DNA from 3 places in the Sodalis sp. RH24 genome. Region 1 is predicted to be linked to each of the others. Evidence: predicted binding sites of a transcription regulator. Region 1 holds the regulator's gene; each other region holds the start of a gene.
What was found. Region 1 encodes PurR, which represses purine synthesis genes. Its sites were predicted from a motif close to CANGCAAACGTTTGCNTG; they were not measured.
Positions count from the first base shown of each region.

Region 2: the regulator PurR is predicted to act here: its motif matches at 1,597-1,614, upstream of purL (phosphoribosylformylglycinamidine synthase).
Region 3: the regulator PurR is predicted to act here: its motif matches at 1,418-1,435, upstream of carA (glutamine-hydrolyzing carbamoyl-phosphate synthase small subunit).

Region 1 covers NZ_CP178729.1:743,233-746,343, reverse strand. The annotation lists gene ACL2XG_RS03345 (NlpC/P60 family protein) at 35-928, shown strand; gene ACL2XG_RS03340 (YnhF family membrane protein) at 992-1,081, opposite strand; gene purR (HTH-type transcriptional repressor PurR) at 1,319-2,335, shown strand; gene cfa (cyclopropane fatty acyl phospholipid synthase) at 2,781-3,111, shown strand, end outside.
Region 2 covers NZ_CP178729.1:4,994,118-4,997,228, reverse strand. The annotation lists gene purL (phosphoribosylformylglycinamidine synthase) at 1-1,473, opposite strand, end outside; gene mltF (membrane-bound lytic murein transglycosylase MltF) at 1,697-3,111, shown strand, end outside.
Region 3 covers NZ_CP178729.1:2,541,285-2,544,395, reverse strand. The annotation lists gene ACL2XG_RS11650 (SMP-30/gluconolactonase/LRE family protein) at 1-106, opposite strand, end outside; gene dapB (4-hydroxy-tetrahydrodipicolinate reductase) at 371-1,192, shown strand; gene carA (glutamine-hydrolyzing carbamoyl-phosphate synthase small subunit) at 1,659-2,807, shown strand; gene carB (carbamoyl-phosphate synthase large subunit) at 2,822-3,111, shown strand, end outside.

The DNA of each region.
Region 1 (3,111 bases):
CCCTATTTTGGGCCACATAAGGATAGCGTTTATCATGCGTTTATGCTTTACGCTTTTTGTGTTGCTTTTTACCCAGTTGTTTTTGAACCTGGCACATGCCGCGCCGAGCGCCGGCGTCAATGCCGATCAGCGCAAATTCCAGGCAGCGGCGGCAAAAACCGGTGACCGGCGCAAACGCAAACCGGTAAAAATAGCCAAGAAAAGCAAACCTGTCGCCAGCGCGCCCGCCGTCAGTGAAAAAGCCAGCATTAAAAAATCGCCGGAACCGGCGCATGAAAAAGCCGGCGTGAAACGGCCTTTGGAACCCGCGGTGGTGAAAACCGGCGCGAAGAAAAGCAAAACCTCCCCTCTTGCCAAGGCATCAAAAACCACGGCGACGAAAAAAATAGCCTCCTTCACTCCGCCGAAAAAAGGCTATAAAAAAGGTTACGGCCGGCACCGGATGATAAAAGATCAGGCGGCGGTAGAACTGGTGGCCAACGATCAGCCGATAAAGATGAGCGAGAGCCATAAGAAACGCTACCAGACCGCCAAGCTTACCGCCATGAATAAACTCCTCTCCCAAATGGGCAAGCCTTACCGTTGGGGCGGCATGTCGCCTAATACCGGCTTTGACTGCAGCGGCCTGATTTATTATGCCTACAAGGATGTGGTACGCATCCATATGCCGCGCACCGCCAACGAAATGTACCACCTGCGCGACGCAGCGCCGGTTAAGAAAGACGAGTTGGAAAGCGGCGACCTGGTCTTTTTCCATATTTCCAATCGCGGCGCGGCGGATCACGTCGGCGTCTATCTTGGCAATGGTCGCTTTATCCAGTCGCCCCGCACCGGCAGCGATATCCGTATCAGCTATCTGAGTGAGGATTATTGGCAGGATCATTACGTGGGCGCCCGCCGGGTGGTCACGCCGAAAAATATCCGCTGAAGGCGCGCCGGAAAAAAAAGAGGAGCCAAGGCTCCTCTTTTTTATATCTGAACCGAGAGGGTGTCAGTTCATGACGGCGGTAAAGCTGAAGACAATAATCACCAGCAGCGAGAACACCGTGGTCAGTAACGACATTTTTAAATCGCTGTCCATTCTATCTCCTTAACGTAAACCAGGGCGCCGGCCTTATCCACCGGCCCGCAGAGCAGTTATCGTCAGTTTGCCATAACAGCGATGAAAAAGCTTGCTCCCAACCTGTAGCCGCCACATTTAACACTTTCACTTTGGCGCGGGATGAACGAAAATTAACGGTTAATTCCACAGCGTCGGAAAGTGCTTGCGCCTTCGACAGACATTATTCCAGCCAGGGCGTACGGGAGTATCAAAGGCATGGCAACCATTAAAGATGTGGCAAAACGCGCTAATGTATCGACAACCACCGTTTCGCATGTGATCAATAAAACCCGTTTTGTTGCGCAAGACACTCAAATTGCCGTGCTGGACGCCATTAAACAACTGCATTATTCACCCAGCGCCGTGGCGCGCAGCCTGAAGGTCAATCGCACCAAGTCCATCGGCCTGCTCGCCAGCACCAGCGAGGCGCCCTATTTCGCCGAAATTATCGAGGCGATTGAGCACCATTGCTTTGCTCGCGGTTATACCCTGATATTGTGCAATTCGCACAATGATCTCGAAAAACAGCGCGCCTATCTGGCGATGCTGGCGCAAAAGCGCGTCGACGGCCTGCTGGTGATGTGCGCCGAGTATCCCGAAACGCTGCTGGATATGCTTGAGGAATATCAGCATATCCCCATGGTGGTCATGGATTGGGGTGAGGCCCGCCGTGATTTTACCGACACCATTATCGATAACGCCTTTGCCGGCGGTTATATGGCGACGCAATATTTGCTTAAACGCGGCCATCGCGCCATCGGCGCCATTCCCGGACAGCTGGCGCGCAACACCGGCGGCGGCCGCCACCGCGGCTATCTGCATGCCATGGCGGAGGCCGGCATCCCGTTAAACGACCGCTGGATTGTGCAAGGCAATTTCGAGCCTGAATCCGGCTACCTGGCGATGAAACAAATCCTGGCGCAAACGCCGCGTCCCACCGCGGTCTTCTGCGGCGGCGACATTATGGCCATGGGCGCACTGTGCGCCATTAATGAAATGGGCCTGAGCGTACCCGAGGATATTTCTATCATCGGCTACGACAACGTGCGCAATTCGTGCTTTTTCAGCCCGGCGCTGACCACCATCCATCAGCCTAAAGAGGATTTGGGCGAGGCGGCGCTTACCATGCTGCTCGATAGGATTACCAGCAAACGCGAGAACGCCAAAACCATCGAAGTCCATCCGTCGCTGATTGAACGCCGTTCGGTCGCAGACGGTCCCTTCCCCGCTTAAGGCCACGCGCCAGGCCCGGGCAACGGGCTGGCGCCTCCAGGGTCTGTTGCTATGTAAAGCGCCGTCCGCCTCGGACACAAGATTTTTCATATAATGATCTCTGTGCAAAGAGTTATTGTTTCAGCGAGAAATCATTAAGTTATAATGGGAAATACATTAGCGCGTTAGCTATTGTCTAAATTAAAATGCAGGCTTATACTCAATATCGTTAACAATTATAACGAGTTGTCTAATAAATTTGTATAAAAGTATGTCGTGTTTTCCAACATGACATCACCCTTTTATAAAGCGCCCGGCTAAGTCGCAGTCTAAGGTTTACTTTATATTCCTCTGTTGATGGTGATACTTCAGACACCACGGATAACCGTGGATTCTTATAAAGCCCGCAGGCATGGTGAGTGCTTTTCCTGACGGGGCACTGCAGAAGAAAGGTGATGGAGAAGCTATGAGTTCCTCGTGCGTTGAAGACCTGAGCTTTCATGATAATGATTGGTACCGTATCGTCCATGAATTGCTCTCTGAAGCCGGTATTGAACTCAATGGTTCAAGACCATTTGATATCCGAATCAAGAATCCGGGATTTTTTAAGCGCGTATTGCAGGATGGATCTTTGGGATTGGGCGAGAGTTACATGGATGGCTGGTGGGAGTGTGAGCGGCTGGACATTTTTTTCCAGCGTGTTCTCAGGGCGGGTCTGGAGAATAAACTTCCGCATCATTTAAAAGATACCTTACGCATTGCCGCCGCCCGGCTGATGAACCTCCAGTCGCGAAAGC
Region 2 (3,111 bases), 1.2 Mb from region 1:
GCCCATCTGCCAGCAGCGGTCGATCACCTCCTGGCAGCGGCGCTCCATTTCCGGGTTGTCGCGCTGCACCGAGGCGAAGTCGAGATCGGCGTCCGACTGGCCGGACGCCATCGAGGACGCCGCGCCGCCGCCGAGACCGATATTCATCGCCGGGCCGCCCAGCACGATAAGCTTGGCGCCGGGGGTGATCTCTCCTTTCTGCACATGGCCGTCGCGAATATTGCCGAGGCCGCCCGCCAGCATAATGGGCTTATGGTAGCCGCGCAGCTCAACGCCGTTATGGCTGTCGACCCGCTCCTCATAAGTGCGGAAATACCCGGTCAGCGCGGGACGGCCGAACTCATTGTTAAACGCCGCGCCGCCCAGCGGACCGTCGGTCATGATATCCAGCGCGCTGACAATGCGATCCGGCTTGCCGAAATCCTCTTCCCACGGCTGGCCGAAACCGGGAATGCGCAGGTTGGAGACGGAAAAGCCCACCAGGCCGGCCTTGGGCTTGGACCCGCGGCCGGTGGCGCCCTCATCGCGTATCTCGCCGCCGGAGCCGGTGGCGGCGCCGGGCCAGGGTGAAATAGCCGTGGGATGATTATGGGTTTCCACCTTCATCAGGATATGCGCCGCTTCCTGGTGATAATCGTAACGGGCGCTGCCGGGTGCGGCGAAGAAACGTCCCACCGCCGGTCCCTCCATGACCGCGGCGTTGTCCTTATAGGCGGACAGGACAAACTCCGGCGTCTGTTCAAAGGTGTTCTTGATCATTTTAAACAGCGACTTCGGCTGTTCCTGGCCGTCGATAATCCAGTCGGCGTTGAAGATTTTATGGCGACAATGCTCGGAGTTGGCCTGGGCGAACATATACAGCTCAACGTCGGTAGGATCGCGGCCCAGGCGGGTAAACGCCTCAAGCAGGTAGTCGATTTCATCCGGCGCCAGCGCCAGCCCCAGCGTCTGGTTGGCCTGCTCCAGGGCGTCGCGGCCGTCCGCGAGCATAGCCACGGTGCGCACCGGCGCGGGCTCGTGATGGGCAAACAGCGCCTGCGCCTGCTCCAGTTCGCCGAAGACGGTTTCCATCATCCGGTCATGCAGCAACGTCCCCAGTTGCCGCCACTGGTCACCGGTCATCGACGCGCCCTGGAAATAAAACGCCAGCCCGCGTTCCAGGCGCTTGACCTGCGCCAGCCCGCAGTTATGGGCGATATCGGTGGCCTTCGACGACCAGGGGGATAATGTGCCGGGACGCGGCGTAACCAGCAGCAGCCGGCCCTGGGGCGCATGTTCGGCGAGAGAGGGGCCATACTTCAGCAGCCGTTGCAGCCGGGCAAGCTCGTCGGCGGAAAGCGGCGCGCTCAGGTCGGCAAAGTGGACATATTCAGCATAGACATCGCTGACCGGAAGCCGGGCATCCTGGCAGCGGGACAATAGCTTGTTGATACGAAATGCCGACAGAGCGGGCGAACCACGCAGTATTTCCATAATAAAAGATCTCTCGTCTTTGAACCGGCGACCAAAGGTGCTCGGGTACGGCTTGCCATGGGGCGCATCTTTAGCGCAGCTTCAGGGGGGAAACGCGCGCCATTATAGAGAATCCCGGCGGCGGACGAAACCGTTTGCGCGGTTATTGTTGCGATTCTTCTTGTTAAAACGTCCCCGCGGCGGGAATGCAATAAATTTGCACCTTGGCGTTTTGTTAAGCAAAATGCTCCGACCCCAGGGAAAAAAAGATAATAACACCGCGATCACAGACCGCGATAAAATCGCCCCGGCGAGAGATAACTATTTGAAGCGTTTTAAATTAAATTATGTCGTGACCGGCGTTATCGCCGTCTTGCTGACCTGGGCGTTGTGGTTAAACGTCCCCTGGCACAGCATGCAGGACGATAAACTCAGCCAGATAAAAGCCAGGGGAACGCTGCGCGTCAGCACCATCGACGCTCCGCTGAGCTTTTATACCGCCAACAACCAGCAAACCGGTTTCGATTACGAACTGGCGAAGCGTTTCGCCGATTATCTGGGGGTCAGGCTGGTCATCCGCCAGCGCCATACCCTCAATGAACTGTTCGACGATCTGGACAACGACGATGCCGATCTGCTCGCCGCCGGATTGCTCTACAATAACGACCGCCTGCAGCGTTTTACCACCGGCCCCGCCTACTATTACGTTTCCCAGCAACTGGTGTACCGCCTGGGCCAGCCGCGGCCGAAAAACCTCGGCGCCCTGCAGGGCCGGCTGGCCGTCTCCTCCGGGTCGGCGCATATCTCGCTGCTGCGCGGCCTGAAGGAAACAAAATATCCGCAATTGCAATGGGAGGTATCCTCCGATCTCAGCAGCAAGGCGCTGCTGGAGCAGGTGGCCGAAGGCAAGCTCGACTATACGCTGGTGGATTCGGCGACCGTCGGCCTGCTGCAACGGGTGCATCCGCAGCTGGCCGTGGCCTTTGACGTCAGCGACGAGGAGCCGGTCACCTGGTATCTGCCGCGGCGCAATAGCGACAACCTTTCCGCCGCCCTGCTGGATTTTTTCAGCGGCCAGGAAGCGGACGGCACCATGGCGCGGCTGGAGGAAAAATATCTCGGCCACGTGGGCAGTTTTGATTACGTGGACACCAAGACCTTTTTGACCTCCATAGACGCCACGCTGCCGACGCTGCAAGGGCTGTTCCAGCAATATGCCAAGGAAATCGACTGGAAACTGCTGGCGGCCATCTCCTATCAGGAATCCCATTGGAATCCCCAGGCCGTCTCCCCCACCGGCGTGCGCGGCCTGATGATGTTGACCCGCGCCACCGCCGATAGCCTGGGCATTACCGATCGGCTGGACATTGAACAAAGCATCCGGGGCGGGGCGCTGTATCTGGAACGCATGATGCAAAAAGTGCCCGATACCATTCCCGAGGATGAAAAAATCTGGTTTGCGCTGACCGCCTATAATATGGGTTATGCGCATATGCTGGACGCGCGCGCCCTGACGGCAAAGCAGCAGGGCAATCCCGACAGCTGGGTGGACGTCAAGCTGCGCTTGCCGATGCTCAGCCAGCCGCGCTACTATCAGCAAACCACTTACGGCTATGCGCGCGGCCAGCAAGCCTACAATTACGTGGAAAATATCCGGCG
Region 3 (3,111 bases), 1.8 Mb from region 1:
CTACCCACAGCAGCGATTGGCTACGGCTGCACCAGACCGGCGTTTCGCCCAGGGCGGCGCGATAATCCCCAATGGCCTGGATTGTTGAGGTAAAAAAAGGACTCATCCTGTCTCTCCGTGGCGAGTGTTCGGCTGTAGATATCCAGTATAGCCGCTTCGCGCCGGATCATCCGCGCCCGGCACCGGCCGGGAGATGAATAAACATTCATTTCTCCCGCGCTGCGGCCGCACCCGGCCCGGTCCATTGCCGTGACTGATGAAAGCCGGCTTCTGACATATAATGCTAATTCCAGGGGAAATCCGCTGGCGGCAATCCGGGACGGCGGTTACCCTAAACTGATTTTATCATGCCAACCAACAGAGAGTGTCTATGAGCGTAACACCAGTTCGCATCGCCATCGCCGGTGCGGGCGGCCGTATGGGCCGCCAACTGATCCAGGCGGTACTGCAATCGGAACAGGCGCGCCTGGGGGCGGCGCTCGAGCGCGCCGGCTCAAGCCTGATTGGCGCGGACGCAGGGGAGTTGGCCGGGCAGGGCGCGTTGGGGATAAGGGTCGGCGACAGCCTGGAAGCCATTAAAGATGACTTTGATATCTTTATCGATTTTACCCGGCCGGAAGGCACCCTGACGCATATGGAATTTTGTCGGCTGCATGGCAAAGGCATGATTATCGGCACTACCGGTTTTGACGAGGGGCAGAAGGCGCGAATCGGGCAAGCCGCCGGGCAGATCGGCATTGTCTTTGCCGCTAATTTCAGCGTGGGGGTCAACGTTATGCTGAAATTACTGGATAAGGCCGCCAGGGTTATGGGCGACTATTGCGACATCGAGATCATCGAGGCGCACCACCGTCACAAGGTGGACGCGCCTTCTGGCACCGCGCTTGCCATGGGGGAAACCATCGCCGGGGCGCTGGGCCGCAACCTCAAGGACTGCGCCGTATACAGTCGCGAGGGCCATACCGGCGAGCGTGTGCCCCATTCCATCGGCTTCGCCGCCATACGCGCCGGGGACATTGTCGGCGAACATACCGCGATGTTTGCCGATAACGGCGAACGTATTGAGATTACCCATAAGGCTTCCAGCCGCATGACCTTTGCCAATGGCGCGGTCAGGGCGGCAATATGGCTGAAAGCGCAGAAAGCGGGCCTTTATACCATGGCTGATGTGCTGGATCTGGCAAGTTTATAACTCTATTTTTTACTGCCACCTGAAGTCTGCCATTTTATCACTATGATTAAATAGAGATAATTTTATTTTATTGGAATTATCTCTTAAAAAATCGTTTTCAATGGAAATGGAAGGCCAAATGGCTTTAAGTTTGGCTTTCAGCGGTTATTTTTCTTGGTGATTGCCATTCTGGGCTGATTATTGCGCTTTCGCGCCTGCGCCGGTTCCTTTTAACAAATTTCTGGCCACGCAACCGGTTACTCATGCCCTAAATGAGTGCTTTTTAGCGGTTTCAAGGTGTGTAACCGGCTTAATTGCCATTATTTAGTAAAAAACATCAGCCCGGGGTGGACAAATGACCAGCTCATCATTAAAATGCGCCCAATTTGCCGAAAATCTACCTTGAAGGTGTTTTTTGCATTGATTAAGATCGTTAAATCTGAATTAATATGCAAATACAATGACTGAATATTCCTTGGAGGGTGTTTTGATAAAGTCAGCGCTGTTGGTTCTGGAAGACGGAACCCAATTCCACGGTCGGGCCATTGGGGCAGCGGGAACGGCAGTGGGGGAAGTGGTCTTCAATACATCGATGACCGGCTATCAAGAAATCCTCACCGATCCTTCCTATTCCCGCCAAATCGTTACTCTCACTTATCCCCATATCGGCAATGTCGGCACCAACGAAGCAGATGAAGAATCGTCCCGCATCCAGGCCCAAGGGTTGGTCATACGCGATTTGCCGCTTATCGCCAGTAATTTTCGCAGTACCGGTTCCCTGTCGGACTACCTCAAGCAAAATAATATCGTCGGTATCGCCGATATCGATACCCGCAAACTTACCCGCCTATTGCGCGAAAAAGGCGCCCAGAACGGCTGCATTATCGCCGGCGACGCGCCTGACGCGGCGCTGGCCTTGCAAAAAGCGCGCGAATTCCCGGGACTGAAGGGCATGGATCTGGCCAGGGAAGTCAGCACCGCCGAGCAATACAGCTGGACCCAGGGCAGTTGGGCATTGCATGCCGGCCTGCCTGCGCCGGCCGCGCCGGACGCGCTGCCCTACCATGTGGTGGCGTACGATTTCGGCATCAAACGCAATATCATGCGTATGCTGGTGGATCGCGGCTGCCGCCTGACGGTGGTGCCGGCGCAGACGCCGGCCGACGTCGTCCTGGCGATGGATCCCGACGGCATCTTCCTCGCCAACGGCCCGGGCGATCCCGAACCCTGCGATTACGCCATCGCCGCCATCAAAACCTTTCTCGAGACCGAGACGCCGATCTTCGGCATCTGTCTCGGCCACCAACTGCTGGCCCTGGCCAGCGGCGCCAAGACCGTCAAAATGAAGTTCGGCCACCACGGCGGCAACCACCCGGTAAAGGATATTGACGCCAACCGGGTCATGATTACCGCCCAGAACCACGGTTTTGCGGTGGATGAAACCACGCTGCCGGCGAATCTGCGCGTAACGCATACCTCGCTGTTCGACGGTTCGTTACAGGGATTGCACCGCACGGATAAGCCGGCGTTCTGTTTCCAGGGGCATCCGGAAGCCAGCCCCGGCCCGCATGACGCCGCGCCGCTGTTCGACCATTTTATCGAGTTGATCAAGACTTACCGTTCCCAGGCAAAATAATCAGGAGCAAGACCATGCCAAAACGTACAGATATATCCAGTATCCTGATTCTGGGCGCCGGCCCGATTGTCATCGGCCAGGCGTGCGAGTTCGATTACTCCGGCGCGCAGGCGTGCAAGGCCCTGCGTGAGGAAGGCTACCGCGTGGTGCTGGTGAACTCCAACCCGGCCACCATCATGACCGATCCCGATATGGCGGATGCCACTTATATCGAGCCTATCCATTGGGAAGTGGTGCGTAAAATCATCGAAAAAGAACGCCCCGACGCCATCCTGCCGACCATGGGCGGGCAAACCGCGCTGAA